Regions from separate parts of the Bacillus sp. EB V-12 genome, predicted to be linked through region 2. Evidence: riboswitches for the same ligand, from Rfam matches in the RefSeq annotation. Region 2 holds a riboswitch; each other region holds the start of a gene.
The links. Region 2 has a riboswitch for S-adenosylmethionine ahead of ACZDYH_RS22190 (cyclase family protein). Riboswitches for the same ligand answer to the same signal wherever they lie in the genome.

Region 1 (10,172 bases), on a different contig from region 2:
ATATTCGTATCAACTGTTTCTACCTTGACAACATCATAGCGCTCTTCTTGCTTTACTAAAAATAAATAGTATTCCTCTGTTGCCTCAATAATCGCAATTTTATCTGTTTCAACATTATATTGTTCACAAAGCGCTTGTAATGCGTTCACATAATCCCCTAATTTTTTAGACTTATCCATTCCGAATATAGTTTGAACTAACATATACATTCTCCCCTTTATATGTACTGTTAACACCTCAATGATAACGCTTACATTATTTGTCGTCAATAAAAACATTCAATTGTTTTAACGCCAAATCTATATTGCATCGAGCCAATAATCAGCGAGGAATTCCCCGCCAATTAAAGTTTTACTTTATCCCGCATTAACTGCCCGTAAAAGTCCGATTGGTGAGGGCTGATAATCAGTGGGAGAGGAACAACCTCCCCACTGATTAAAGTTTCACTTTATCACTTCGTTAATTGATGCCTAAATGCATAAATAACCGCCTGAGTACGGTCACTTACATTCAATTTATTTAATATATTACTCACATGTGTCTTTACCGTTTTCAGTGCAATAAATAACTCGTCCGCAATCTCTTGATTACTTTTTCCCTCTGCAATTAATAACAAAATCTCAAACTCTCTTTCCGTTAAATCATCATGCAAAGGTTGCTCTTTCTTTTGACGCATACGGGACATCATTTTCCCGGTAACTTTCGGCTCTAATACTGTTTCTCCATCATAAGTAGCTCGTACAGCATCAGCAATATCACTTGCTCTTGATGTTTTTAATAAGTAACTGGTCGCCCCAGCCTCAATAACAGGATACAATTTTTCGTCATCTAAAAAGCTTGTTACAACTACAATTTTTGCTTCTGGCCATTCTTGAATAATAGCACGTGTTGCTTCGACACCATCCATCTCATCCATAACAAGGTCCATTAAAATAATATCCGGCCTTAATTGCAATGCTAATTCTGATCCTTTTCTTCCATTCTCAGCTTCCCCTACTACTTCAATATCTGGCTGTGTTGATAAATATGCCGATACACCCATACGAACCATTTCATGATCATCGACAAGCAATACTTTTATCATACTTCTCCCCCTCTCTCAATCATAATCGGTACTTTTACTTCTATTTGTGTACCTTTGGCCGGGAAACTAAGTACCTTAAGTGTCCCACCAATTTCATGAACACGCTCTTGCATCGATCTTAGGCCATATGAACCAGCCTTATTAACCCCTACTTCAAACCCAACGCCGTCATCAATGATTTTTAAAATCGCATATTGATCAATTTTTCGAAGGCGCACTTCTGTTTTCTTTGCCTTCGCGTGTCGCAACGTGTTTGATAGCGCTTCTTGCACAATACGGAATAAATGATCTTCTACACCTTTTTTTAATTCTATTGGCTCAATAAGCCATTCAATTTTCATATGTTGTTTTCGCGATAATTCCGTTAATAATTCCTCTATACCTTCTGTCAGTTTCTTACCTTCCAATTGTACAGGACGTAAATGAAGGAGCAATGCTCTCATTTCTGATTGAGCATTTACAACCATATTTTCAACAAGTTGCAATTGTTTTTTTGTCACATCTGGAAATTCAGTTATTTGTTCATTAATCGCTGACATCATCATCGACATTGCGAAAAGCTGCTGACTTACTGAATCATGCAACTCCCTTGCTAAACGATGCCTTTCTTGAGAAATCGCTTCTTGTCTCATCTCTTCATTCCAATGAGCTCGTTCATTCGTTACTTTTTGAAAGAGTCCAGCTTGCTCCTCTAATCGACGAGCCAGAACGATTACTTTTCGTTCCACTTCATGAAATTCATCATCTGCAGTAAACGAAACATCGCTCGGAAAATTCCCTCGCTCTACTTCAAATAGAAAAGTATTTAATCCTTGTATACGCTGCTCTATATAATAACCGATTGCATATCCTACAATTCCCCCGATAAGTAAACTTGTAGTCATAATAAACAAGCCAATTGGAACAGAAGCGATGGATTCCTTCCATAATAAATCATACACTTGTTGCTCGCTTTTCCATACATATACAATTGTACAAATGAGTGCGATACTAACAGAGGACAACATAGAATAACGAATATACATCCACGAAATATTTTTTTGTTTCTTCATTATACTTTCCTCACTTCCGTGTCGCCTACGACAAGCGAAGAAATAATTTTAATACGTCGAGGAGCCTCTTTATACTGCTCTGTTCTAAATGTAACATTGCGGTTAAACCCTGTCTCTTCATGACCTGGCAAGAGCACACGTCCGACAATAACAGAATGATTTAAAGAAAGTTCAATATCATACGGCACATATAAACGAATATTACCAACGACACCCCGAATAACAATTACCGTTTCCCCTTCTGGAATCATAGCAGTTGTTAAATCTATTTCCACATCACAAGCACCATATTGAACATTAATATCCTCAAGTTCATAAATATGATCCATCATTCGCACATTGCCTACAAACATATTTTTCAAATATGTTTCTGTACGATATATTTGCTTCTCTTCGTCTATAATCCCTTTTTCTTTAATTTCAACCTTCATTGCTTTTTGCTGATGCCCTTGTTGAATCAATTGATAACCAATTAAAGCTAAACAAGCAAATACGACAAGAACAAATGCTGCTGATGAAAATAAGAAAAATAAAAATACGATACCACCAACAAATAAAAATACATTTCCCCGTACATAACGATTCTTTTTACGATAATGCCTTCCAAACATAAGCATAATAAATGCAAAAATGAGACCACCTGGTTCAAAATGTCCAAGTATCATATCAAGAAAAAGACCGAATCCAAATATGATGAGGAGCATCCCCATTAATTGTGTCTTTGAAAAATGTTTCTTCATTTCAGCTCCCCCCTTCTTGTCACATATACATAGAAGAAAAGGCATTGCTTTCCAACACCTTTTCTCCTATCACTATATCATAAGCCTGTTTTATAATATACTACTATTATTTTGTTAACTCTTTCGTTAACGATACATCATTCTTTTCTTTCATTTCACGCTCAAGTTTTGCAATTTTCATATCAAATGTATCACGCTCATGCTCTTCATTCATACGAGTTTCTAAGTCACGAATGTGATCTTCAATTTCTTCAAATCGTAAGAACGGATTATTTTCATCCATTTTATGCATCGCAGTATTCATACGACGATTTGCATGTGCCATATTTTCACGTGCCATTAGTTCCATACGCTTTGCGTGCATTTCTTTTAATTTATTTTTCATTTCAGAAAGACGACGCTCTAACTCATCAATTTGCTCTACAACACCTGCATACATTTCTTCTAATCGAGTTACTTGACCTTCATAATAAGCTACCTCTTCTAACGCACGTTCGTGCAATTGCAATTCGCCTGCTTCTTGAGCAATGATAGCTTGCTTTGATCTTTTATTAACGAAATAACGTGCTTGCTCAAGCTCACGAGCAAAGTTAGATTTTAATGTTTTATGACGCTCAATTAACTTCTCAATTTTTGTTATTTCACGCTCACTATCACGTAAATATTGGTTTAACATCGCAATTGGATTTTTTCTTTCCTTCTCATCTAACACGTTATGAAAATCAGCTAAAATTGCATCGCGTACACGTCCGAATAAAGATTGTTTCATTATAAATCTTCCTCTCTTCTACTTTAATTATAATTTGATTTATTGTTTTAGTTTTTCATTAATTTGTTCCACTCATCTTCAAAGTTGCTATATGGTTTAGAACTTTCTGGAGCAGATTCAACAACTACATCTTTTTCTTTTTTCCACTCACGGTATCCGTAGTATAAAACCACTAAAGCAGCGATACCGATTAATGCTGGCGAATGAGAAAGTGCAATGGATAAACCGATTAAACCAACAATCCCCCAAGCTAACTTTCCAAAAAATGATTTAGCTCGCACAAATGATTTATAGCTCCAATATACAACTCCTGCTCCGATTGCAAATCCTACAATACCAGCAAGACTACCAAGAGCAATTAAAGCCAAAATACCGGCTGCGATAAACGCTAGAAATTGTTTCATCTTGTGCTTGCCTCCCTTCGATTTGATACTCTTATCTTAACTATTTTTTCATCTTTCCATAACGAGCTTAAGAACCGTTTTTAACTCAGACTTAAGACCGAGTCATATTCAGCCCTTTACGCAAAAAAACGTGCAGAGTCTATCCTCTGCACGTTTTTTAATTACTAACATTCATATTAAATTAAGCTGTTTTATGATACTCTTTTTTCTCAGCTACTTTCGAAAACCTTGGAAACCCAATTAAAATAGAAGCAATCCCACATACTCCAACTAAGATTGGATAAAATGCATATGGCAACAATTCAACCGGAGATAACGCTGCAAATCCTGCTGCCGTTAACATTTGGGCACCGTACGGAATTAATCCTTGCACACAACATGAGAAAAGATCTAATACACTCGCTGATTTACGAGGGTCTATTTCATATTGATCTGCAATATTTTTTGCAAGCGGGCCTGTAAAGATAATTGAAATCGTATTATTCGCTGTACACATATTCGTCATACTCACTAAACCAGCAATACCAAATTCCGCTCCTTTTTTCGAACGAATATTACGTGTTAATACATTCATTAAATATTGAATACCACCATTATATTGGATTAATTCAACCATACCGCCAATTAATATAGCAAGTAATACTAACTCCATCATACCGCCCATTCCAGTCGTTACACTTTTAAAGAAACTTTCTAACGTGTAACTTCCATCTATAAGGCCGATAACACCAGATAGTACAGTTCCACCAGTTAATACAATAAGTACATTCCAGCCAAGTAGCGCTGTAATAAGTACTCCTGCGTACGGTAAAATCTTTATCCAATCAAAGCTATGTGCTTTAATCTGCGTGTCACTTCCTGAAGTAACTATTACTAATAGTACAATTGTAATAATAGCCGCTGGTAACACAATTAAAAAGTTCGTTTTAAACTTATCTTTCATTTCTGTTCCTTGTGAACGAACAGCTGCGATTGTTGTATCTGAAATAAATGATAAATTATCACCAAACATCGCTCCGCCAACAACAGTAGCCATTGCAAGCGCAATTGAGATATCGGTTTGACCACTAATACCTACAGCAATCGGCGCTAATGCTGCAATTGTTCCCATTGAAGTTCCCATCGCTAATGAAATAAATGCACCAATAACAAAGATTCCAGCTACGATAAATCCTGGCGGTAAAATAGTTAACGCTAAATTAACAGTTGAGTCTACTCCGCCCATTCCTTTAGCAGTTTCAGAAAATGCACCTGCAAGCACAAAAATTAATACCATAATCATGATATCCGGATTTCCTGCACCTTTAGCGAACCGCTCTACTTTCACATTAAAACTTTCTTTACGATTCATCACTAAAGCGACTCCTACAGCAATTGAAATCGCTACAAGTATCGGCAATTTATAGAAATCACCTGTAATAATTCCAGAACCAATAAATAGCGCCAAAAATATCCCAAGTGGTAATAAAGCTAAACCATTTCCTCTCGTTTCTTTCAAAGTACCATCTCTCCCTAGTTTCAACCTTTTTCTAATGAATAACAAAAGACCTCTTCCGATGAGAAGAGGTCTTATACATCTATAAGAAACGCTCTTCTCATCTTTCAAGCACATGCTTGCTGGATTTGGCACAGCACTCTGAAATCGAGTCCGCTGCCGAGGCATCGTAGGGCCAGTCCCTCCGCCTCTCTTTATAAGAAGGTTTCATATTTATTTTTTAATAATAATTTCTTCCCTAACTTTACTCGCTTACAAAACAAAAGTCAATTATTTTTTGTATAGATTTTTTTGGTAATTATACAAAAATTCGAATACAACAATCATTTTAACTTTTCGATTTCTTCTTCCAATATTGAAATCCAATAAAATTCACTATTTTTTATTGCTGCTAATATCCATTTCGTAGTGTACCAAGCTAACTCATACTCTTCCTTCGTGACATCGCCACTTTTATAAGCATCCTCTAGCTCTTCTTCATCTAATATATACACCTTACCGCTGGGTAATAATACTACATCTAAATATAAATCATCAAAATACGGTAAACCACGATCGTCTATTTCATATTCTTTCGTCACATCAATATAATATTGCACTAAATTGTGCCTATCATCTAACATAGCGGTAATCGCAAAGTTCTTTCCATTAATGAAATATTGAACCCACGTATACCCATCACTTGCAATACAAATTTCTTTACCATCATATTCTTTACAACTAGGCTCTCTCACCTTTTTTATATCCAGTATTCCGAGCATTCCCTCTTCCACTTGCTTAACCGTATAACTCTTTTCTATTAGTCTCTTCCACGAAGAACCGTCACCATATTTTCGTTTCATTATGTCTGCTCCTCTTCTATATACAGAAAAGCTCCCACATATTATGTGAGAGCTTGTTCATATTATAATTAAGCCGCTTGACCCTTTTCAGAAATCTCTTTTAAATAAGCTTGTCCTTTTTCAGCGTCATATTGACCTTCCCACTTAGACATAACTACAGCTGCTAAAGAGTTTCCTACAACGTTAACTGCTGTACGAGCCATATCTAAAATACGGTCAATACCAGCAATGAACGCTAAGCCTTCAGGTGGAATACCTACTGTACCAAGTGTCGCTAATAATACAACGAATGATACGCCCGGTACACCTGCGATACCTTTTGATGTAACCATTAATACAAGCAACAATGTAATTTGTTGTGTAATAGATAAATCAATACCGTACATTTGCGCTAAGAAAATAGCCGCAATTGCTTGATATAAAGTTGATCCATCTAAGTTAAATGAATAACCTGTCGGAATAACGAAAGATGTAATTGCTTTCGGGCAACCGAATTTCTCCATTTTCTCCATGATTTTTGGTAAAACTGTTTCTGAGCTTGCTGTAGAATACGCTAAGATCAGCTCGTCTTTTAAAATCTTAAAGAATTGGAAAATGTTAATTCCAAATATTTTCGCTGTAAGTCCTAAGACAACTACGACGAAGAAAATCATTGCTCCATATACGACAATTAGTAATTTCCCTAACGGAATTAATGAAGCAAGACCAAATGTAGAAACTGTAACACCAATTAGTGCAAACACACCAAATGGTGCAAATTTCATAACTTGGTTTGTTACGTAAAACATTGCATCAGCTACACCTTGGAAAAATTGAAGAACTGGTCTTCCTCTTTCACCAATCGCTGCTACACCTAAACCAAATAGTACAGAGAAGAAGATAATAGCAAGCATATCTCCGTCAGCTAACGACTTCATAATGTTCGTTGGAACAATATTTACAAATGTATCTGCAAATGAATGACTTTGTACTTGCTCTGTCGTATGTGTATATTTCGAAATATCTGTCTTTGTTAACTGCTCCATATTTACGCCTTTTCCTGGTTGGAAAATATTCGCTATTAATAGACCAACAATAATTGCAATTGTTGTAATAATTTCAAAGTAAAGAATTGTTTTTCCGCCTAGTCGACCTAGTTTTTTAACATCGCCAACACCAGCAACCCCAACAACAATACTTGCTACAACAATCGGTACAACGATCATTTTAATTAATCGGATGAAAATATCACCAATTGGTTGTAAGTACTTCACAACAGCTGGATTATCAAAGAAAATCGCACCAACCGCAATACCAAGCGCAAGTCCTATTAATATTTGCCATGCAAGTCCTATTCTTTTCATATTTGTTGTAACCCCCTCTTCGATGTGTCACTCTATCTCTCATTCTATCTCTATAAAACTAAGAAATTAAGAGTATTACATATTATTCGACAATTCACTACATTTTGTCCCTGTTAAAAATCATAAATCAAAAATTTAAATCTGACAACAAAATAACTTTGCCCGAACACAAATAATTTTCTTGACAAAAAGCAGACCAATGTTAGAAAACCTAACATGAGAACGATTCCTTACTAGTGTTTTATTAGCTTTCCAAGTAATATTTCACCTCATAAAAACGATTACTTTCCTCCTTCATTCCACAGATAAATCCCAAAATTTACCTTTGTTACACATATGAATAAAATGTAAGCACTATGACAATTACAGTTGAAAAATGATAAATTCCGACAAAACTTAGCAATTTTATAAAATTTTCTTTACATTATGATTACAACGATAGACACCCTTCTTCTTATGATATATAACATTCATAGGGAAAGGAGTCAGACAACAATGAAAAAGAAATTTGCAGCGTTTAGCGTTTTAGCAGCAGGAACGATTTTTGCTTCCCCGTTACTTTCACCCGTATACGCTGAAACGAATCAAGATAAATTATCTAACATTCAATCTGAATTAGAAGGCAAACAAAGTGACTTACAAAATAAATCAGTCGAGAAAGAACAAATAGAAAAAGAAATTCAAGAATTACAGAAGAAAATCGATGAATTAACTACTTCCATTAATAAAAATGAGACTGAATTAAACGATACAAAAAAAGAAATTAGCAAAACACAACAAGTAATTACTGACAAAAAGAAACATATAGAACAATTACAAACAAACATAGATACACGTCAGGAAGTTATTAAACAACGATTACAATCTATGCAAGAAAAACCGCGTACAAATATCATTACAGAAGTATTAACAAACTCTACAAACATTGCTGATCTTGTTGATAATATGTACTCCGTAAGTTTAATATTAAACAACGATACAGATATTGTAAAAAAACAAACATCTGATCAAAATGCTGTAACGACAGAAAAAGAGGCTGTTGAGAAAAAAGAACAACAACTGAAAGACTCTGAACAAAAACTAGAACAAAAACAACAAGAATTACAAAATAATCAACAGCAGCAACAAACTCTTATTAACGATCTACATACGAAAGTAGCAAAAGTAGATTCAGAGATTGAAGGATTAGAAGAATCCAAGGGCATTTTAGAAAATCAACGTCAAGCTGTTCAAAAAGCAATTGAAGAAGAAAAACGGGCGGAAGAAGCTCGTAAAGCGGAAGAAGCCCGCCAGGCAGAAGAGGCTCGCAAACAACAAGCTACTAAATCTGCTCAAGCGGCCCCAACACCACATGATACAAATATCGGTGGTTTTATCAAACCAGCAGCTGGATCAAAAACTTCCGGATTTGGTGTACGTTCTTTAGATAACCATAAAGGAATTGACATCGCTGCTTCGGGAACGGTTCCAATTATCGCTGCTGCAGATGGCGTTGTTATTCGCTCAGAATTATCATCTAGTTACGGAAACGTAGTGTATTTATCTCACCGTATAAACGGAAAAACATATACGACAGTATATGCTCATATGAATAGTCGTTCTGTATCGAATGGACAAACTGTAAAACAAGGCGATCAGCTTGGATTTATGGGGAATACGGGCCAATCATACGGACAACATTTACACTTCGAACTTCATCTTGGAGAATGGAATGTCGGCAAGACAAACGCAGTTGACCCATCTCCTTATATCGGATTATAAAAAACCTCGGTGCCTACCGAGGTTTTTCATTTACACTTCACACAATATAGGCGTTCTACATAGACTATAACTAAATGCCTATAGTTGACGAGGTGATCCATATGAATACGCAATTACAACAAAAAATAGAAGAAGCTAGAGGAACGTATATTGGCCGAATATTTACATTTGGCGGCTCAGTTTTATTTTTAATCGGTTCATTCCTCGCAGTCACCACAGCCTATAAAGCGTATAATCGTCTATTACATTCATCAACATAAAAAAAGACGGGAGATCCCCGCCTTTTTTTTATGCAAACATTTTAAATACACCTATCGCATTTAAAAATACAATTATTACAGTTACCGGAATAACATAACGAAGTAAGAAGAACCAAATGTTAAATAACGTTTTCCCTTTCGTTTCCGTCACTTCTAATTCTTTCATCAACAATTCTTTACTCATTTTATTTGGTACAAATAATGAAATAGCTAGTACTCCTAACGGTAGCAATACGTTACTTACCGAAAAGTCGACTAAATCAAAGAACGTTTTCCCAAATATTTTCACGTCACTCATAATCCCAAATGATAACGCTGATGGAATACCGACTGCAAAAATAAGAATACCAATTAATAATGATGCTGACGGACGCTTCTTCTCATTACCTTTCGCAACAGATGCTACTACAATTTCAAGCATT
Region 2 (10,172 bases):
CGGCATCTCATGATAGCGTTCCGGCCACATTTCTTTAATCTTCTCTTTTACTAACGGATAGTATTTAGAACTCATAGCGGGAAACAGATGATGTTCTGTATGATATGAGAAATTGAAATGTAAAACGTCTACCCAGCGCGGCACTGTTACTGACAAACAGTTTGCTAACGGATCATTTACTGGAACAATTGGATTTAAGCGGTGATTTGTTGCGATATATGCCATTACAATAAAGTTAGCAATTAACAACGGAATGACATATGCAAATAACCATTTTCCAGGTCCCATAATAAACAATAAACTAATCCAAACTGTCCAAGGCAAAAGAAGTTGAAGCCATACAGATTTTTGATTGGATGACTTGAACTCTTTTATAAAATGAAAGAACATTCGAGTCGAATGCAATGTAAATTGAATTGTTAGTGACAGAAAACTAAAGAATGAACGTACATGTAAAGGCATACGATATACCCAACTCAAAAACTTACTCTTCTTAAGTTTCTCAAGTGTCGGCCATGCATCTGGATCATTCTCTTCATGCTGTGTATGAACATGATGCGTTGCATTATGCCACTTTCTCCAAAGCTTTGGCCCTGTTGATAATGGCATAAATGCAATCGCGCCTAAGAAGTCACGAAGCCATGCCTTTCTTACAACAGTTCCATGTAAAATTTCATGCCCTAAAAATCCTAGTGAAGCAAAACATAATCCAAGAACAATCGCAATTCCTAGATTCGCCCACACATTCAATTCAAATACACCAATCGATATTAACCCCGCCAATGCCACAAGCAAATAAGCCAGTCCACCAAATAAACGAGTAGGCACTGGTTTAAATGCTTTTTTCGGCAAATGTGGTGATACACGTGCTGCATACCACCCAAACGTATGAAGCTCCTTCATCCTTTTGCTCCTTTCTTATGCCGCGCCTTGCGCAACTTACATATATCAATTCTTGCTTCCAGATTGATTTTACTAGATGATCCAAAAAGCATCTATTATAAGGAAAATATACTCACTCTATCGTCACTTATTTTTCGCTTTTATTATCAATGAAAAACATTTCTCTTTTTACTCTCTATCAACCTTTCCACATGATGAATCATAACAATAGAATTTCTATATTGTCAACACCTTTTATGACCTAGTAATAAAAGGTGGTTATATTTTTATAATCATACTTTATTTCACTAAAGAAAATGTATAGATTCCATAAGGATTTACCCACTATATATAGACATTTTCTTAAACGCCATAGACTCTATCTCATTCAATAACTCCCTATGTAATCAACAAACAGAATCACTTGAATTTAGTTTTATATAAATCCTACTACATCATAATGCCCCACCTAATTAATTATATTAAAATAATTTATAACCTCTTTTAATAAAAATAGACTACTTCTAAAACAACACACATGAATTTCATATAATATGGAAATATTAAAAGGAAAATTGTTCTAAAATCAGGAGGTTTCCGCAATGACAAGTGATACATTTCCACAACTGCCGCTATCTTATTGGATTGAATCTACTCAGTTTCCTACTTTCCCTCGTTTATCCGAAAATATAAAGACGAAAGTTGCTATTATCGGTGCTGGTATTACAGGTATTACTACTGCCTATTTACTTGCAAAAGAAGGCATCGATGTTGTTTTAATTGATTCTGGTCGTATTTTAAATGGAACGACTGGGCATACAACAGCGAAAGTAACAGCACAACATGATCTTATTTATGATGAATTAATAAATCATTTCGGTGTAGAAAAGGCCCTGCTTTACTATGAATCAAATAATCAGGCTCTACAATTCATAAATAAAACTGTTCAAACATATAAAATCGACTGTAATTTCTCAAATGAAGATTCATATTTATATACAACTACTGATAACGGATTAAGAAATTTATCGAAAGAATATGAAGCTTATCAAAAATTAAATATACCTTGTGACTATGTTCAATCTCTATCGATTCCTATTCCAGTACAATCTGCGCTTGTAATGAAAAATCAAGCACAATTCCATCCCCTTCTTTATTTAAAAACACTTTTAGAAAAGTTTGTGGAGATGGGCGGAAAGGTCTACGAACAAACAACAGCTATGGATGTGGAAAAGGGCGATTATTCACAAATAATTACAAAAGAGGGCCATCATATCACTTGTGAATATGTCGTCTCTTGTTCACATTTTCCTTTTTATGATGCGAATAGCTTTTTCTTTACGCGAATGTACGCAGAACGCTCCTACGCTCTTGCAATAAAAGCAAAAACGGAGTATCCAGGTGGCATGTATTTAAGTATTGATGATCCAAAGCGCTCCTTACGCTATATAACAAACAATGGAGAAAAATTAATTTTGATTGGCGGAGAGAGTCATAAAACAGGTCAGGGAATAAATACGATGCTTCATTATGAAGCACTCTATTCTTTTGCTGAAGCCACTTTTGGAATAGATGAAGTTCCTTATAGATGGTCAGCACAAGATTTAATTACTCTAGATAAGCTTCCTTATATCGGACATATTAACGAAAGAAATCCAAATATATTTGTTGCAACTGGATATCGCAAATGGGGAATGACAACTGGAACTGCTGCCGCTCACCTACTGAAGGACTCCATCCTAAAAGTTCACAGTCCCTATAAAGAACTGTATGCACCATCACGCTTCCATGCAAATCCAGATATAAAAACGTTCCTCTCCCAAAACATTGATGTTGCGAAACATTTAATTGCAGGAAAGATTGAAACCGCATTACGTAAGCCAGAAGATCTCGAAGTTGGTGAAGGATCTGTCGTACATGTTAACGGTAAACGAGCAGGTGCTTATAAGGACAAAGAAGGAAAATTACATATCGTCGATACAACTTGTACACATCTCGGCTGTGAAATTGAATGGAATAATGGTGATTGTACTTGGGATTGCCCTTGCCATGGTTCTCGTTTTTCAATTGAGGGAGACGTTCTTGAAGGCCCAGCAGACCAACCGTTAAAACGAGTTGATAATGAGTAAACAAATAAAGAAGTTCAACAAAATTACTGTTGAACTTCTTTATTTGTTATAAACCCTTTTCAGATAAAATTCGACACAAGGAGGAAAATATTAACATTAAATAAAATAATATATTCATCTACAAATTAAAAGGGGTGAATATTATGCAACCTTCAGCTCCACCTCATCTAGAATCTACAGAAACTATCTTTCCAAGCTCTATTACAAAACTTGTTGTTTTTATTTGTTGGCTAGCCATTTTAGCTGATGGATATGATTTAGGTATTTACGGTGCCGTTCTACCAAAGCTCCTAGAAGACAAAAGCTGGGCGCTATCACCAGCGCATGCTGGTACAATTGCAAGCTATGCTTTATTTGGGATGTTTATTGGAGCTATTCTAGTTGGAACGATTACAGATCTAATTGGGCGTAAATGGACGCTTATATGCTGTTTAGCACTTTTTTCTATCACAATGGGTTTAGCGGCTATCGCTCCTTCTCCTGAGTTATTTGGATTATCTCGATTTATAGGAGGAATCGGATTAGGCGGTGTTATCCCAACAGCTTCAGCACTTACTGTTGAATATTCACCAAAAAAAAGGCAATCTTTTATTTATGCTCTTATGTTTACTGGCTATCCTTTAGGTATCGTGTTAGGTGCTATTTTGTCCATGCTTATGTTAGAAGATTTCGGATGGAGAATTATGTTTGGTATCGGAATGATTCCACTACTCCTCATTCCTTTCATTATTCGCTATTTACCCGAGTCCATTCAATTTTTATTATCAAGTAATCGCCAAGAAGAAGTGAACCAAATTCTTAATCGTTTTCAAATTGAATTTCATGTAAAAAATAAAACTCATCAAGACCCATCTACTATACGAAAGAAAAATGGATTTTTTACTTTATTCTCAAAAGAATACATAAAAGCAACGCTACTTTTTTGGATCACTTATATAATGGGAATGTTTTTAATATATGGTTTAAACACTTGGTTACCACAGATGATGCGCCAGGCAGGATATCCTCTTGGGTCTAGTCTGTCATTTCTACTTATGCTAAATATTACCGCAGCTATCGGCGCATTATTCGCTGGAGCAATTGCTGATCGTATAGGAGCAAAAATTGTTATTAGCATCTCTTATCTTATGGCAGCCATATGTATCGGACTATTAACAATCAAACCATCTGTTACAATCATTTATCTTTTAATTGGCCTTGCTGGTATTGGATCAGTCGGTATTACTCAAATATTAAATGCATATGTAACACAATACTTCCCATCACATATCCGAGCTACCTCCTTAGGCTGGGGACTGGGGCTTGGCCGAGTTGGTGCAATTGCTGGCCCAATTCTCGTCGGTATTATTATGACAATGCAATATGACTTAGCATGGAATTTTTACTTATTCTCCTTTGCAGGTTTTATCGCAGCTATATCTGTTTTCTTCATTCCTACAAAATAAAAAGAGCACAAACTTACTTGTGCTCTTTTTCATATGCTTCAAACAACATATCTCGAAACAATGTATTTAAACTCTCAATATCGATTCCTGATCCCTTTTCAATTCCTTTTACATATTGCTGATAGTAATGAATTTGTTCTTCTAAAAATTGATTTAGCACCTTAATTTTCAATCCAACATCTAATTCAGTACCTGCTTTTTTCTTTATTAACAACTTTTCAATTTCATCTAATACGCTACGTTCTAATGATAATTCTGTAATTAATCGGTCAAATTCTACAGGAGGTAAAGTCGTTTTCTCTTCTAGCCACTTACAAGCTAAAATGGGGCGTAATACATAAAAGTACTTTTTCAGCTTTACATTCTCACCTTGCAAAAATTCACGATAATTTTTCGACGCCATATGTAAATAATGATATATCGTTGCTTTTGGATCAAAATTCTTCTCACTCATCTGTTGAAGTAGTTCTGGAAAATTAGAGTTTTTCGAATAAAAAATTGGTGATCGAATCCACTCAAGTAAAGCAGGATTCGACTTCGCGAATAGTTGCAACGCCTTTTTAATATCCCAACCACTTATATCTAAATCATCACTAATTGGATATTCAATTACATCTCGTTTGTCATGAATTGATAAATACCATTCTACCGGATGTATATAAACAAACCTAACATCATAATCGCTATCTTTCGATGGAAACCCCCAAGCACGACTCCCTGATTCCACCGCAAATAAAATTTTTACATCATTCTCTTTTTCAATTCTTTCTAACTCCAACTCGATTTTCTCTCTCATTTCATAACATCTCCATTTTTTGATTATTTCCTTGGAAATTCGACAATACACTATTAATTTTACTACATACTAAAAAAACTGTCAGAAATTACTGACAGCCTAATGAAACGTCTATTGTTGCTGTTCAATTACAGTAGCAGCAATTCGTTCAAACTCTTTTTGAATCTCCTCTTTATATGCATCTACTATTGAAAAATCCATAGCAGCAATATAAATTCGTTCTAATTTATCACGAACCGATTTTGCTTTCGCTAAGAAAGACATCGCCTCATTCATTTTTGCTTTATATTGAATGGAAACATCACGAATTTCCTTCGCATATTTCTCATCCGTCCCTGGCGTAACAATAAGGGCATACATATCAATAATTTCATCACCCTCGCGACTTGGAAAATATTCATGTGGTGCGGTGCTATCAAAAATTGCAAATCCTAATTCTCTTACGATAACCATATCAAGACTATTCGGGTCAAATCCGCAATGATATACTTCAACTTCAAACCCTTTTTCTTCAGCTGCCTTAGCTAACTTTTTGAGCATCGTTGATTTTCCAGAGCCTGGGCGCCCTTTTATGAAATAACGATGTGGTAACCCTTCTGTTAAATTAGGAACAAAATCAACTGCTCCTTTCGGTGTAGCAGCTCCTAAAAAACGATGTTTTACAAGCGATTGTCTCCCGCTTTTATCTGCAAATAATTTCTGGATTAGCTGATTGGTTAGTTCATTTGCTTTATTAAAATCTATATTATCAATATATATCTTCTCCCACTCATCATGTATAACCAATGCCTCTTTAAAACGTGCGTAAGCAGACTGAAAAGCTTTGCTTGCTTCTGAAACAAATCTTTCAATTTCTAACTTCTGCTTTCTTAGTTTATCTGAGTCCCAAGCAATTCCTAAATTTATATACTCTTCAACAACTCCTGGCATTTTTGGCTCAATAACATGCGGTGATGTCCCATCAACAATTCCTACTTTTAATTGTGGGATAATTACACCATCAACCGATTTATTATCAGAAGAACAATGTAAAAATTCAATATCATATCCTTTTTCAATCCATTCACGACCTATTGCCTTTATTAAAGAAGATTTTCCCGTTCCTGGGCCACCCTTTAAGATAAATAATCTGTCTAATCCTTTTAAATTCTCTTCGTATAAATTGTGAAATCCCCTAGCTGTATTACCACCAGCATAATAATTTAATACATTTCCTGTCACTGCACTCACTCCTTCGCAGCATTCTATTTACATAAGCTACAATATGCAAGCAGCTTTATTTGGGTGAATACCTATTTTGTATTGCACGCAAAAAGGAAATGAATTACAATTTAACTATCGGAAAATTCCGATTTTAAAAACTGAATACTTCTTTATCAAGAGAGGCAGAGGGACCGGCCCTTTGAAGCCCAGCAACCTCAGTTTATACAAACTGAATAGGTGCTAATTCCTGCAAAATGCAATGCATTTTGGAAGATAAAACTCAACTAGCATGTAAAGCTCATCTTTCTTGATACTGAAGGATGAGCTTTTTATTATTTGAAAAACATATATTGGAGGTATGTAAAATGAAAGTAATTGATTTATCACAAACATTTGAAAATAATATGTCTCAATTTCCTGGAACACCTAAAATACAACTAGAAGCTGTTACAAGTGTTGAAGAATCAGGCTATCAAGTTACAGATTTTCATTCTGTCGTTCATGTTGGCACGCATTGTGATGCTCCTGCGCATTTTATTTCAGGCGCAACGACCATCGATCAATTACCGCTGGATCAATTTGTAGGTGAAGCTGTTCTTATTGATGTAACTCATGTACAAGAACGAAAACTACCTAAAGAAGTACTGCACGATGCTGATATAAAAGAAGGAGATATTGTTATTTTCCATTCCAATCTATCTACTAAATGGAACACGGAGGCGTATGAGAAAGAAGCTTTTTATCTTTCTGAAGAATTAGCCGAGGAACTAGTACAATTAAAAGTAAAATCTGTCGGTTTAGATTTTATTTCTCCTGATGAGGTAACGACAGAAACATCACCAATTCATCACATACTACTTGGGAATAATATTTATTTAATCGAAAACTTAACAAACTTAGATGCCATTCACACGAAACGTTTCTTCTTCTCAGCAGCACCTTTAAAAATTAAAGATAGCGACGGTGCTTTTGCAAGAGCATTTGCTGTAATTTTTTAAACAAACTATACAAAAAAGCAAAGATCATCATTGACCTTTGCTTCTATTTTTTTTATTTAAATTAAGAAAGAATTGCTCAACATGAGGACGTAACCAAGCTAAATAATCCTTCTCTTTCTTCTTTGTACAAGCTATTTCTTCCCCATCTACCATTTCAACAAGTTCTAGTTCTAACAGTTGCTTCGTGAATGCTAACATATTCACTTCTTCGGATGGATACTCTTCTTTTAATTTCTCCTCAATTTCCCCCAATAAAAAACCGTCACGCATCATTGCCAATGCATCAATCCAAAGTGGCGGCATTTCATATTTTTCTCCTGTAATTGTGTCTTTTACAGTATAATTCTTTTGCTCTTTTCGAAATTGAATCGTGTGTAAACATACAGTCGAATTTAATGTTAATTCCATCATACCACCTCTTTCATAATATCTGCATAGAAAAAAGGATGCGTGTGCACCCCTTCTTATCTTTTCATAACACTACTGAACCGCTACATGAGCAATCAATCTCATGTCGATATTTTCCTCCATTATAAACGAAGTATTTTATAAAAAAAACCCTTCTTGAAACATTTTATAAAATGTTTATATTTACACAACAAGAACACTTTTCTGAAAAATCTTTTCTCCCAATACATTAAAAGGTCGGCAAAAAAATTTCTACTTTCGTTCCTACTCCTACACTACTTTGGATCGTGATACTCCCTTGATGTTCCTTAATAATTTTATATGTAATCATTAATCCAAGTCCTGTACCAGTCTCCTTTGTTGTGTAAAACGCCTTGCCAATTTTTTCTAACTTCTCATTCTCTATACCAAATCCTTGGTCTTCAACAGAAATACACAAATGTCCTTGCGTTTTTTGATATGCACGGATATGAATTTCTCCACCCTCTGGCATTGACTCTATTCCATTTTTAATGATATTTAATAACACTTGTTTTAATTGCTTATCATCACCGTTTATAGCCGGTAAATTCCCATCTACTTGTAAATGACATTTAACTCTATATTGCGTTGCATAACTTTCCATTAGATGCACAACATATAGAAGGATGTCTCGTATATTACACCTTTCATAATTTGTTGGCTTTGGTTTTCCTAACAACATCAATTCACTAACAAATCCATTGACTCTTTCAATTTCTTGTAGCATAATGTCGTAGCTCATCGTATCAGTTGGATTTCTTTCTTTTTGCATTTGCGTAAACCCTTTTAACGCTGTTAACGGATTTCGAATTTCATGAGCAATTGTTGTAGACATAGTCCCAATCACAGCTAAATTTTCCGTCTCTTTCATATTGTTCATCATTTCAACCACTGTTCTTACATAAGATTGAAATCGTTTTAATAAAGAATGTGAAATAATGAAATAAAATACACATAAAACAAGTGGAATTATCACTTTTAAATCTTGTAATAGCAATGTGAAAAATACGTACTTTCCAATTACACTAAAGGACACTAAATAAAAGTATTTTCTATTCACGAAAACTGGGGCAAATAAAATTAATAACATTTCTACCATACTGCCATGTTCAAAAGGTCTATCCGTTCGCAAATAAATCATTAAATTATTCACAAGATTGATAAACATGTACCCAAATAAAAATAAATATTTTACAGAATATACATACCCTCTTTTTTGAAGATATATAGAAATAGGAAATAATGCTATTACAAATATAGGCACACCTATCCCAAGACTACCTTCTGGCCAACCTACCGCTGTTCCACTAATATTCATAGCAGGATATACAAAATAATATATAGCGTCATATAAAAAGAATATAATATAAAATAATAATATAAATACCTTTAAGGCTCTTCTTTCTTCATAAATCAAGCTCTTGTATTTATTCATATAAAAACTCCCCTTGATCGATACAAAAAACTTTCATTGTTATCTCCTTAAAGTATAAGTATGAAATTGCTTTCAGGGCAATATTTAACCTTATAATACTGAAAGGAAGGAGATCTCTCCTTCCTTTTGGTAACAACTTACATCCATCTTACCCTGTCATGTAACAATCCATCCGTAAAATTATTATGCCCCATTACAAAATCCTTCATATATAAATTTAAATACTCACCGTACTTACTTTCTGTGTTTAATAACAACTCCTCGACGTAATAAGCACCTTGTTCAAATTGATCTAAAAGTAAACTGGACAAGCCCGCATAAATCCCGCACCCTACCTGAAAATACGTTGCATTCGTTTTATATTTACGAAAAACTTGGCTACTATTCATCACATTATACATATATGTCTCACTATTTTCATAAACGAGTAACACACCGACCAAGTCCTCTCCAGCAACCTCTTCTTCCGCTGGATTAAACACTTTACGATTCCAGTTCCATAAATCTTCTACTTGATCTAAGTTCTGTCTAATTATATTTGTTGTATACTCATTAATTCGATAAAGAAAACCAACTTCCATATTGAAGTTTTTCCCTAAAATTAATACTTCCTCATGTGGCATTAAACAACCATAGAATTCTTTTTCTCCTAACTTCACTTTATACTCTGAAGAATATACATCTTCATAAAAGTAAAGAGGACGATGATGACTCATATACATCGGATAACTCCAGATCGCTTCATCTAAAAATCGCTCTACTGCCCATGAAGCATAAAGTGTATGTGGCTTTATAAGTGCTGTATCATTCAAAAATGATGTGTCATGTTCTACAATATAACATGCTCTTGGCCTT
Region 3 (10,172 bases), on a different contig from region 2:
TTATTTATACGGGAGATCGAATTGCAGATTTACAATTAATGCAAGATGAATTGCGTGAATTAAATCAATCACAGCTAATCGATCCACAAGACTATCAAACAGCTTTATTTTTATTGAAGCAAGAAATTCAAAAAGAGCTAAATAAGAATTAGATAAAGGTAGGTAAGCAACATGGAAGAGAAATGGTTAGTTGGTGTTGACCTTGGTGGTACAACGATTAAATTAGCATTTATTAATGTATACGGTGAAATTTTACATAAGTGGGAAATCCCTACGAATACAGGTGAGCAAGGAAAACATATTACACTTGATGTTGCGAAAGCAATTGATAAAAAGCTAGAAGAATTAGGCGAATTGAAGAGCAAATTAATTGGTATTGGTATGGGAGCTCCTGGTCCTGTACATGTGGCGTCTGGAATGATTTATGAAGCGGTTAATTTAGGATGGAAAAACTATCCGCTAAAAGATTTATTAGAAGTAGAAACAGGATTACCTGTTGTTATTGATAATGATGCAAACTTAGCAGCGCTTGGTGAAATGTGGAAAGGTGCTGGTGAAGGTGCAAAAGATTTAATCTGTATGACACTTGGTACGGGCGTTGGTGGTGGTGTAATCGCCAATGGTGAGATTGTACACGGCGTGAGTGGTGCTGCTGGTGAGATTGGACATATTACAGTCGTTACAGAAAATGCTTTCCCATGTAATTGCGGGAAGTCTGGTTGCTTAGAAACAGTAGCATCTGCGACAGGTATTGTACGTGTTGCTATGCAAAAAATACAAGAGACTAATAAAGAGAGCATGTTGCGTTCTATGTTAGCTGAAGAAGGACGTATTACATCAAAAGATGTCTTTGAAGCACTTGGACAAGGTGATGAATTAGCAGGTGAAGTAGTAGAAAAAGTAGCTTCTTATTTAGGATTAGCTGTAGCGAACCTTTCTAGTACATTGAACCCAGAGAAAATTGTTATTGGTGGAGGCGTGTCTAAAGCTGGAGATGCGTTATTAGAACCAATTCAACGCTATTTCGAGCAATACGCTTTCTCACGTGCTGTAAAGAGCACGAAGTTAGCTATTGCAACACTTGGTAATGATGCAGGTGTTATCGGAGGAGCTTGGCTTGTAAAAAAGCACAAATACGAAGCGAAGATGATATAAGTTGTGAAATATGAAAAGAGGAAGGGGGAACCCTTCCTCTTTTTGTGTAAAATCTCGATGAAGAATAAAGTGTAAACGAATTAAGCTGCTGGTGGATACCCGTTATATAGAACAGTCATGATCGTAAACCATCCGAAAACGAGTACAGTTGCAATTGCAAAGCCGCTCGCGAAAAAGTTTTTTTCACGAAGTGTTCTAAGCGTAGCAAATACAGCTAACAGAGTGACAAGTGTAAAAATAATAACAAGGCCCATACAATATCCTCCTCTGTCTACCCATTTCTTATTATGAGTTTTTGGAATATTTACTCTTTTATATTGTACATGTTTTAAAAATGATTGTCGAGATAGCATCCTTTCTTTTCCTCAGAGAAAGAAATGTTGTATCATTAAAAGTAAGTTTAATAACTGGAGGAGATTTTCATATGAAATGGATACAAATGCCGTTAGGCCCATTACAAACAAATGCTTATATTTTAATGAACGATCAAAAAGAGTGCATTATCTTTGACCCTGGTCATGAAGGTGAAAAGCTCGTTACATATTTACAAGAAAAACAATTAAAACCATTGGCTGTTTTATTAACACATGCTCACTTTGATCATATCGGTGCTGTTGATGCCGTAAGAGACGCTTTTCATATTCCTGTGTACGTACATAAAGAAGAAGCAGATTGGTTAGGAGATGCAACTGTAAACGGCTCTCAAATTTTTATGATGAACCGCAGTATTACAGCAAAACCAGCGGATCATATTATTGATGCAGAAGGTACATTAACAATTGGATCATTTAATTTTGAAATTTTTGAGACACCAGGACATTCTCCAGGAAGTATTTCTTATTATACTAAAGAAGCGAATGCTGTATTTTCAGGAGATGTATTGTTCCAAATGAGCATTGGAAGAACAGATTTGCCTGGTGGAAGTTTTGCTGAATTAATTGGAAGTATTGAAGAGAAATTATTTGTATTACCAGATGAAACAGCGGTGTTATGTGGACATGGTCCAGAAACAAGCATTGGCTTTGAAAAAGAAAATAATCCGTTTTTACAATAAGGAGTCATTATGGGAATGGAGCTCATTTTAAGAGAATGGATGGGGAAAGAAAAGGATTATTCAATTTCATATAGTACGTATATGAACCTTGTATTGTATACGGAGGGGCATGGATATTATATGAAAGAACGTGAAAAGATTGGAAGACAAGGGGATTTTTTTACAAGTAGCAATGTATCCTCTGTTTTTGCAAAAACTTTTGCTAAACTTTTTATTCGTCTTGTTGAAAATGGTGAAGTTGCTTCGAATATTTGTGAGGTTGGTGGGGGAACAGGGAAGTTTGCCTATGATGTTTTACAAGAATGGAAGCAATTATCTCCAAACACCTTTATTAATTTAAACTATTCAATGATTGAAGTGAGCCCTTTTCATAGGAAATTACAGCAGGAGCAACTTGGCTCATTTTCTAATGTATCGTACTATACCTCCTATAGTGAAATGGGAGATTCTTTCGAGGGAATTCTTTTTTCGAATGAGTTGTTTGATGCATTTCCTGTTGAAGTAATTGAGAAAAGAAATGGTATATTGTATGAAGTACGTATTACATATACAGAGGAAGGAAACCTTTCAGAAGTATGTAGGCCGTTAAATAAAAGAATTGGTCGCTATTTATTGAAATATAATATTCATATTGCTGAAGGGCAACGTTTTGAAGTACCAATTGTTATGGAGGAGTATATAAAAGAAATTTCGAAATGGTTTCAAAAAGGTATATGTATTACAGTTGATTACGGATACACAAAAGAAGAATGGATGCATCCAGCACACCGCGAAGGAAGTTTGCGAGGATATTATCAGCATAAGCTAATGCGTAACCCACTAGCGCATCCAGGTGAAATGGATCTTACTACTCATGTTCATTGGGACGAGCTAAAGGAGATGTTTAGTATGCAAGGAATGAGTGCAGTATGGCATAAGAAACAATCTGAGTTCTTGTTAGCTGCAGGAATATTAGAACAGCTTACGAGCCATCAAGATACGAATCCTTTTTCTGAAACGCAAAAACAAAATCGAGCAGTTCGTTCTATGATTTTAAATGGAGGAGTAGGGAGTTCGTTTGATGTTGTTATACATACAAAAGATATGCAACATTTACATTTGGATCAGTATGTAACAATATAAAAAACAAGACACAGTATATACTGTGTCTTGTTTTTTAATACGACTTATGTAGTATTATATATTTCCTCTCATGATATATATTTATATTAAAGATATGAGATAAAAAATATAGAATACGTTCTTTTTCTGCGATTATTAGTCCCTAACCTAATAATACACGAACGAGTTGAATGATTGTTTCATTCTCTACTTTGTAATAAATTTCCAATCCTTTTCTTTCACTAGAAACGATTTTAGCGCTTTTTAATTTTGCTAAATGCTGTGAAATTGTAGATTGTGGCATGTTTAAGCCAGTATACATTGTAGAAACGTTGCTTGGACCGCGCTCGATTAATCCTTTTACGATACATAAACGAACAGGATGAGCTAGCACTTTTAATAATTCTGCATTACTTTCATATAGTTCTAATTCTTTTTGAAAGGTTTCTAACATGTTCTTTTCCACCTCCGTGTGAGCTATTATACCATACTATACATACCAAAAATTTAAAGAAAAGAAAATAGTTGTTGCAGAAAAAAAGTCCTAAAGTAAAGAAATTGTAAGAAAAGAGACCCGGATGTAAATAAAATAGGTAAATTAGCATGTTTTTGTAAAATGACATTTTTGGGTGAAAATTTCGATGCGTTTTAAAAATTGAAAGATATAGATATATTTGTAACACAATTTTATCATGATTTTCTTATTCTTTCAAATGAATATACGAAATTTTTAAAATAATATGACAAAGGAATTATAATGATATATATAGAATATAAAACAGGTTAAAAGAAAAGAAGCTGAATGTCATTCGCTTCTTTATGGTGATAATGAAATATTTGATTAGGGCTGATAAATCTTAGGATGATCAAGTCATTAGTCATTTATTCTAAAATTCATCTTTTAGCAACGTTAAAAATCTGTGATTCCATATGTTCTCATAAAAATCAATTGTCTCTTTTGCGGACATAAAAGGATTATTCAACGTAGAGGTTGTTTTCTGTCCCATAAAGTTTTCGTATCCTAGTCCGTGGGCAAACTTAATCGTTGCATCCATACAGTACTCTGTTTGGGCGCCACAAAATTCAATGCGATTTACAGATAATTGATCTAAAATTTCTTTTAAGTTTGTTTTATAAAATGAATTTGCATGTGTTTTTCTTACAAAAAAATCTTGTTCTTGAACATCTAGATCGGTATGAATAGCCCAAAGTTCTTTCTCGGGTACTAAATCATCATCACAATGTTGAACAAAAAGGATTGGTTTATTTAATTTTCTATATGAAGAAATTCTTTTATTTACTTTTGTTAGTAAGTTCTGTAAATCAAATAAATGCTCCTCGCTATAACATACGCCATTTTGTAAATCGATAACGATTAAAATATCTGCACAAGTATCCATTATTTTCACCCCTTTTTATTTCTTAATATATCAATTAATCCATTATTTAGAAATAGATGATATACTTTTATTTTTTATGGACTATAAGAAAAGAAGAAATTCAAATGAATATAACTAAACCGCATAAAAAGAAGATATGAAAACCTAATCTCATATCTTCTTTTTCTCTATGCATTTACAGGTTCTTCTACATAAGAAAGGGCATTTTCAAAATCGGATATTAAATCGTTAACATTTTCAAGACCGACTGATAACCGAAGTAATGAATTAGAGATTCCTCTTTTATCACGAGCTTCTTGCGACAGTGCTGCATGTGACATTTTTGCTGGATAAGAAAGAATTGACTCTACAGCTCCTAAACTAACTGCAAAAACAGGTAATTTTACTTTTGATAAAAATTTGCGGAGTGCATCTTCTGACTGCAAAGTAAACGATAAGACCGCTCCAGCTGATGTTGCTTGAGATTGTTGAATATCAAATCCGAGATGAGTTTGTAATCCCGGATAATAGACATTTTTTACTTTAGAGTGCTTTTGTAAATAATGTGCGATTTTATTGGCATTTTTAGCTGAATGTTCGAGGCGTACATGCAATGTTTTTAGACCGCGAAGTACGAGAGAACAATCTTGAGGTCCTAAAATAGCACCGAATGCATTTTGTAAAAATCCAAGCTTTTGAGCGAGTTCTGAATCTTTTACTACTGCTAATCCGGCAGTAACATCACTATGACCAGCAATAAATTTTGTAGCACTATGAAGAACGACATCAGCTCCAAGTTCAAGTGGTTTTTGGAATAGTGGTGTCAAAAATGTATTATCAACAAAAGTAAGAGCGCCAATAGATTTTGCGAGTTTAGAAACCTCGCGAATATCTGTCACTTTTAAAAGTGGGTTAGAAGGTGTTTCTACATAAAAGAGCTTTGTATCTGGTTTAATGTTTTGTTTTATTTCTTCTAAATTGGTCATATCAACAAATGTATGTGAAACACCGTAACGGGAGAGTACCTCAGTTATCACTCGGTAAGTGCCTCCGTACACATCTTCTGAAATGAGTACGTGATCACCTTGTGAAAGAAGGAGGAATGCAGTGGAAATCGCTGCAATGCCTGATGCAAAGGCGAATCCTTTTGTTCCGCCTTCTAATAAAGCAATGATATCTTCAAGAGCTTCACGAGTTGGATTTCCTGACCTGCTATAGTCATATTTTCCGAACGTATCTACATCAAACTGGTGAAAAGTTGATGTATTATAAATAGGAACGTTCACAGCGCCTGTTTGCGAGTCGTGTTTATATTGGTTGTGTAGTAAGAGTGTATCTATAGAATAGCTCATATTCTTACACCTTCTTTTACGAGTTTAATGGCTTGCTTTAAGTCTTGAATTAAATCGTTACTATTTTCAATGCCAACTGAGAATCGAAGAAGACGATTGCATACGCCGTTTGCTGTTCTAATTTCTTCAGGAATATCAGCATGTGTTTGCGTTGCTGGATAAGTCATTAAACTTTCTACACCACCAAGACTTTCGGCAAATGTAATTAAGGATAAAGATTGTAAGAATGGATTAATCCAAGCTTCATCTTTAAGGCGGAATGAGATCATGCCACCTCTTCCTGGATAAAATACATCTGTCACCCCGTCCTCATCATTTAAATACGCAACAACTGCTTTCGCATTTTCTTCATGTTGCCTCATGCGAAGCGCTAACGTTTTCATACCGCGAATTAATAACCATGAGTCAAATGGGCTTAAAACTGCACCTGATGCATTATGATAATGAGCGATTTCCTCGCAAAGTTCCTTTCCTTTTGCAACGACAAGCCCGCTTAGTACATCGTTATGTCCCCCTAAATATTTCGTTGCGCTATGAAGTACAATGTCAGCACCTTCTGTTAATGGTTGCTGTATATAAGGTGTGTAGAAAGTGTTGTCTACAATAAGAAGTAGTCCGTTCCTTTTCGCTACAGTTGCGACAGCAGCAATATCAGTAACTTGCATTAATGGATTAGTTGGAGTTTCTATGAAAATAGCCTTCGTTTCAGTTGTGATAGCTTGCTCAATTTGTTTAATAGACTGTGTATTTACGTATCTACATCGAACATTCCACTTTTTTTCATGCTCAGAAAATAATCGATACGTTCCCCCGTATAAATCTTCAGATACAATAAGTTCGTCTCCAGAGCGGAATAGAGAAAGGACGAGGAGAACAGCCGCCATCCCTGAACTACAGGCATAACCTTGTTCGCCATATTCTAAGTCTGCAATCGCCTGTTCTAAAAGACCGCGAGTTGGATTGCCAGTTCGTGAATAGTCAAAGCCAGTAGATTTACCAATTCCTTCGTGACGATAAGCGGTTGAGAAATAAACTGGTGGATTAACCGTTCCAGTTGTAGTTTCACTGCGATTTCCGATTTGTGCTAGTTTTGTTTCGATTGTTGACATGTGAAAATTCCTCCTTTTTAAATTGAAACATTAAGTGAATATAAAATAAAAAAAGCCTTCTAAGAAGAAGGCTTTCGGTTTGAATAGAGTCTTCTTCTCATCTGTCAAATCTTTCACAATTTGCTGGAATTAGCACCTTATTAACAAAATGTTAATGGTTGCTGAGGCGTCACAGGGCCAGTCCCTCTACCTCTCTAGATAAGAATGTTCGTATGAAATTTTTATTATGTTTTTAACTTTACAATAAAATATAACTGAATTGCAACTTTATTTTAAATAATTTTTATTTTTCCGCAAGTGTCATTGACTTTTACTTTTGTGCATGCTAAATTTATTAAAAAATTAACAAACATTGTTAAAAGGGGAACGCATTTCCTTTTAGCTACATAAATAAAATAATAAAGACAACTCTTATTGAGAGCGGTGGAGGGAAAGGCCCTGTGAAACCCGGCAACCTTCAAACGAAATGTTTGAAACGGTGCTAATACCTGCAAAACGAATGTTTTGCATAATAAGAGGAGGAACGATTATGTCCCCCTCTTCAAAGTGAAGAGGGGGTTTTTATATTGATAGAAATGAGGGAGAGTCGTGAAATTACTAGATTTATTATCAAAAGGAATTGTAATAGGTGATGGTGCGGTTGGGACGTTATTGCATTCACATGGTTTGCAAAGTAGCTTTGAAGAATTGAATGTATCTGATCCAGACTTAATTATATCGATTCATAAACAATATGTAGCTGCTGGAGCAGATGTAATTCAAACGAATACGTATGGAGCAAATGAGGCGAAATTACGTATGTATGGTTTAGAAAATCAAGTTACAGAAATTAATAGAGCGGCAGTAAAACTGGCGAAAGCATCTGTGACAGATAAAAATGCAATTTTAGGAACAATTGGTGGTATGAAACATATCGGAGCTGTTACAACGACTGATATGGAAAGAGAGTTTATGTTACTTGAACAGGCAGGGGCTTTACTAGAAGAACAGGTTGATGGATTACTATTAGAAACTTTTTACGATGAATTTGAATTACTTCATGCCGTTAAAGTATTGCGTAAGCAAACGAATATTCCAATTGTTGCGCAATTAGCGTTACATGAAGCAGGTACGACTCAAAATGGAAATGATGTCAATGAAATATTAAAGCAACTTATAGATTACGGTGCAAATGTTGTTGGATTGAATTGTCAACTAGGGCCGCTTCATATGACGGAAGCTTTCAAAATGATATCGATTCCTCAAAATGGCTATTTATCAGCATACCCAAATGCAGGCCTCCCGAATTATGTGGATGGACGTTACGTATATGAGGGAAGCCCAGCTTATTTTGAAGCGATGACACCGAGATTTATTGAGCAAGGTATTCGTTTATTGGGTGGTTGTTGTGGTACGACTCCAGAACATATTCAAAGTATGAAGCGCGCTGTTGCGAATATTACCCCTGTAATAGAAAAAGACACGATTCAAAGGCCGAAAGTCGTTCATACGCATGAGAAACGTTCGAAGGCTCACGTCACTCTAGCAGAGAAAGCGAAAAAACAAACGACAGTTGTAGTGGAATTAGATCCACCGAAAACGTTAGATACACAGCGTTTTTTTGAAGGAGCAAGAGCGTTAAAAAGAGCGGGAGCAGATGCTATTACTCTAGCAGATAATTCATTAGCATCGCCTCGTGTTTCTAATATGGCGATGGGTGCGTTATTAACGAAGCATGATATCCCAGTATTGACGCATTTAACGTGTAGAGATCATAACGTCATTGGACTACAATCTCATTTGTTAGGTTTATCGGCGTTAGGGATGGAAGAAGTGTTAGCTTTAACTGGTGATCCAGCGCGCGTTGGTGATTTTCCCGGTGCCACTTCTGTATATGATTTATCCTCTATTGAGCTTATTAAAATGATTAAAGAAATGAACGATGGACGTTCAATTTTAGGGAAATCAATTGGACCGGCGACAAGGTTTTCTGTAGGCGGCGCATTTAATCCTCACGTGAGGCACTTAAAAGCAGCGGTTAAGCGAATGGAACGAAAAATAGATGCTGGAGCGGAGTATTTTTTAACTCAGCCAATTTACGATATCAAGTTAATTGAAGAAGTGTATGAAGCGACAAAGCATTTGGAACAACCTATTTTTATTGGAATTATGCCGTTAGTAAGTAAGCGGAATGCAGATTTTCTTCATTTTGAGGTGCCGGGTATTACTCTTCCTGAAGAAATAAGAGAGAGAATGGATGGACATGAAACGAAAGAGGCAGCAATTGAGGAAGGGATCCGCATTTCACAAGAATTGGTCGACGCAGCGATGAAATATTTTAATGGTATTTATCTTATTACACCATTTTTAAAGTATGAAATTACAGAACATCTTGTTAAATATGTAAGAGAAAAGCAAGAAGTGAAAGAAGGTATTAATTGATGAAGTGTATAGAAGAAAAATTAAAAAATAGCATTTTAATATTAGATGGTGCAATGGGGACAATGATTCAGCAAGAGGATTTAACTGCTGAAGATTTCGGAGGAGAAGAGTACGAGGGCTGTAATGAATATTTAGTGGAAACAAGACCAGACGTTATTTTAAAGATTCATAAAGCTTATATTGAAGCTGGAGCGGATATTATTGAAACAAATACATTTGGGGCAACGAATATTGTACTAAGTGATTATGATCTGTCTCATTTAGATGAAGAACTAAATGAAAAGGCAGCACTTTTGGCGAAGCAAGCTGTTAAAGAAAGCGGGAAGGAAGTATATGTTGCGGGAGCGATGGGACCAACAACGAAAGCAATTAGTGTTACAGGTGGTGTGACTTTTGAAGAATTGATTGAGGCTTATACAAGGCAGGCACGAGGATTATTAAAAGGAGCAGTTGATGTATTACTCGTTGAGACGAGTCAAGATATGCGTAACGTGAAAGCAGCTTATATTGGAATTCAAGCCGCTTTTGAAGAACTGAAAAAAACGGTTCCTATTATGATTTCAGGAACGATTGAGCCAATGGGAACGACTCTGGCTGGGCA

Region 1: linked by a shared signal. The riboswitch ahead of ACZDYH_RS10005 (Na+/H+ antiporter NhaC family protein) and the one ahead of ACZDYH_RS22190 (cyclase family protein) in region 2 are both predicted to bind S-adenosylmethionine.
Region 3: linked by a shared signal. The riboswitch ahead of metI (cystathionine gamma-synthase/O-acetylhomoserine thiolyase) and the one ahead of ACZDYH_RS22190 (cyclase family protein) in region 2 are both predicted to bind S-adenosylmethionine.

Annotation. Positions count from the first base shown of each region.
Region 1 covers NZ_JBUXJL010000002.1:648,784-658,955, reverse strand. The annotation lists gene ACZDYH_RS10035 (DUF3922 domain-containing protein) at 1-278, opposite strand, end outside; gene ACZDYH_RS10030 (response regulator) at 452-1,084, opposite strand; gene ACZDYH_RS10025 (sensor histidine kinase) at 1,081-2,136, opposite strand; gene liaF (cell wall-active antibiotics response protein LiaF) at 2,136-2,876, opposite strand; gene ACZDYH_RS10015 (PspA/IM30 family protein) at 2,983-3,645, opposite strand; gene ACZDYH_RS10010 (lmo0954 family membrane protein) at 3,693-4,049, opposite strand; gene ACZDYH_RS10005 (Na+/H+ antiporter NhaC family protein) at 4,231-5,547, opposite strand; SAM riboswitch class I at 5,642-5,747, opposite strand; gene ACZDYH_RS10000 (ribonuclease FAU-1 family protein) at 5,868-6,386, opposite strand; gene gltP (glutamate/aspartate:proton symporter GltP) at 6,455-7,729, opposite strand; gene ACZDYH_RS09990 (murein hydrolase activator EnvC family protein) at 8,225-9,490, shown strand; gene ACZDYH_RS09985 (hypothetical protein) at 9,592-9,750, shown strand; gene ACZDYH_RS09980 (sodium-dependent transporter) at 9,779-10,172, opposite strand, start outside.
Region 2 covers NZ_JBUXJL010000008.1:73,211-83,382, reverse strand. The annotation lists gene desB (Delta(10) desaturase DesB) at 1-903, opposite strand, end outside; gene ACZDYH_RS22210 (FAD-dependent oxidoreductase) at 1,485-3,011, shown strand; gene ACZDYH_RS22205 (MFS transporter) at 3,155-4,456, shown strand; gene ACZDYH_RS22200 (nucleotidyltransferase domain-containing protein) at 4,470-5,252, opposite strand; gene ACZDYH_RS22195 (PRK06851 family protein) at 5,364-6,473, opposite strand; SAM riboswitch class I at 6,623-6,735, shown strand; gene ACZDYH_RS22190 (cyclase family protein) at 6,821-7,453, shown strand; gene ACZDYH_RS22185 (hypothetical protein) at 7,481-7,861, opposite strand; gene ACZDYH_RS22180 (ATP-binding protein) at 8,091-9,317, opposite strand; gene ACZDYH_RS22175 (S-adenosylmethionine decarboxylase related protein) at 9,455-10,172, opposite strand, start outside.
Region 3 covers NZ_JBUXJL010000001.1:399,410-409,581, forward strand. The annotation lists gene ACZDYH_RS02075 (YqgQ family protein) at 1-152, shown strand, start outside; gene glcK (glucokinase) at 172-1,155, shown strand; gene ACZDYH_RS02085 (DUF2759 domain-containing protein) at 1,236-1,409, opposite strand; gene ACZDYH_RS02090 (MBL fold metallo-hydrolase) at 1,580-2,209, shown strand; gene ACZDYH_RS02095 (class I SAM-dependent methyltransferase) at 2,219-3,331, shown strand; gene ACZDYH_RS02100 (ArsR/SmtB family transcription factor) at 3,474-3,764, opposite strand; gene ACZDYH_RS02105 (cysteine hydrolase family protein) at 4,198-4,710, opposite strand; gene metC (cystathionine beta-lyase) at 4,878-6,041, opposite strand; gene metI (cystathionine gamma-synthase/O-acetylhomoserine thiolyase) at 6,038-7,150, opposite strand; SAM riboswitch class I at 7,245-7,355, opposite strand; SAM riboswitch class I at 7,559-7,668, shown strand; gene ACZDYH_RS02120 (bifunctional homocysteine S-methyltransferase/methylenetetrahydrofolate reductase) at 7,739-9,571, shown strand; gene metH (methionine synthase) at 9,571-10,172, shown strand, end outside.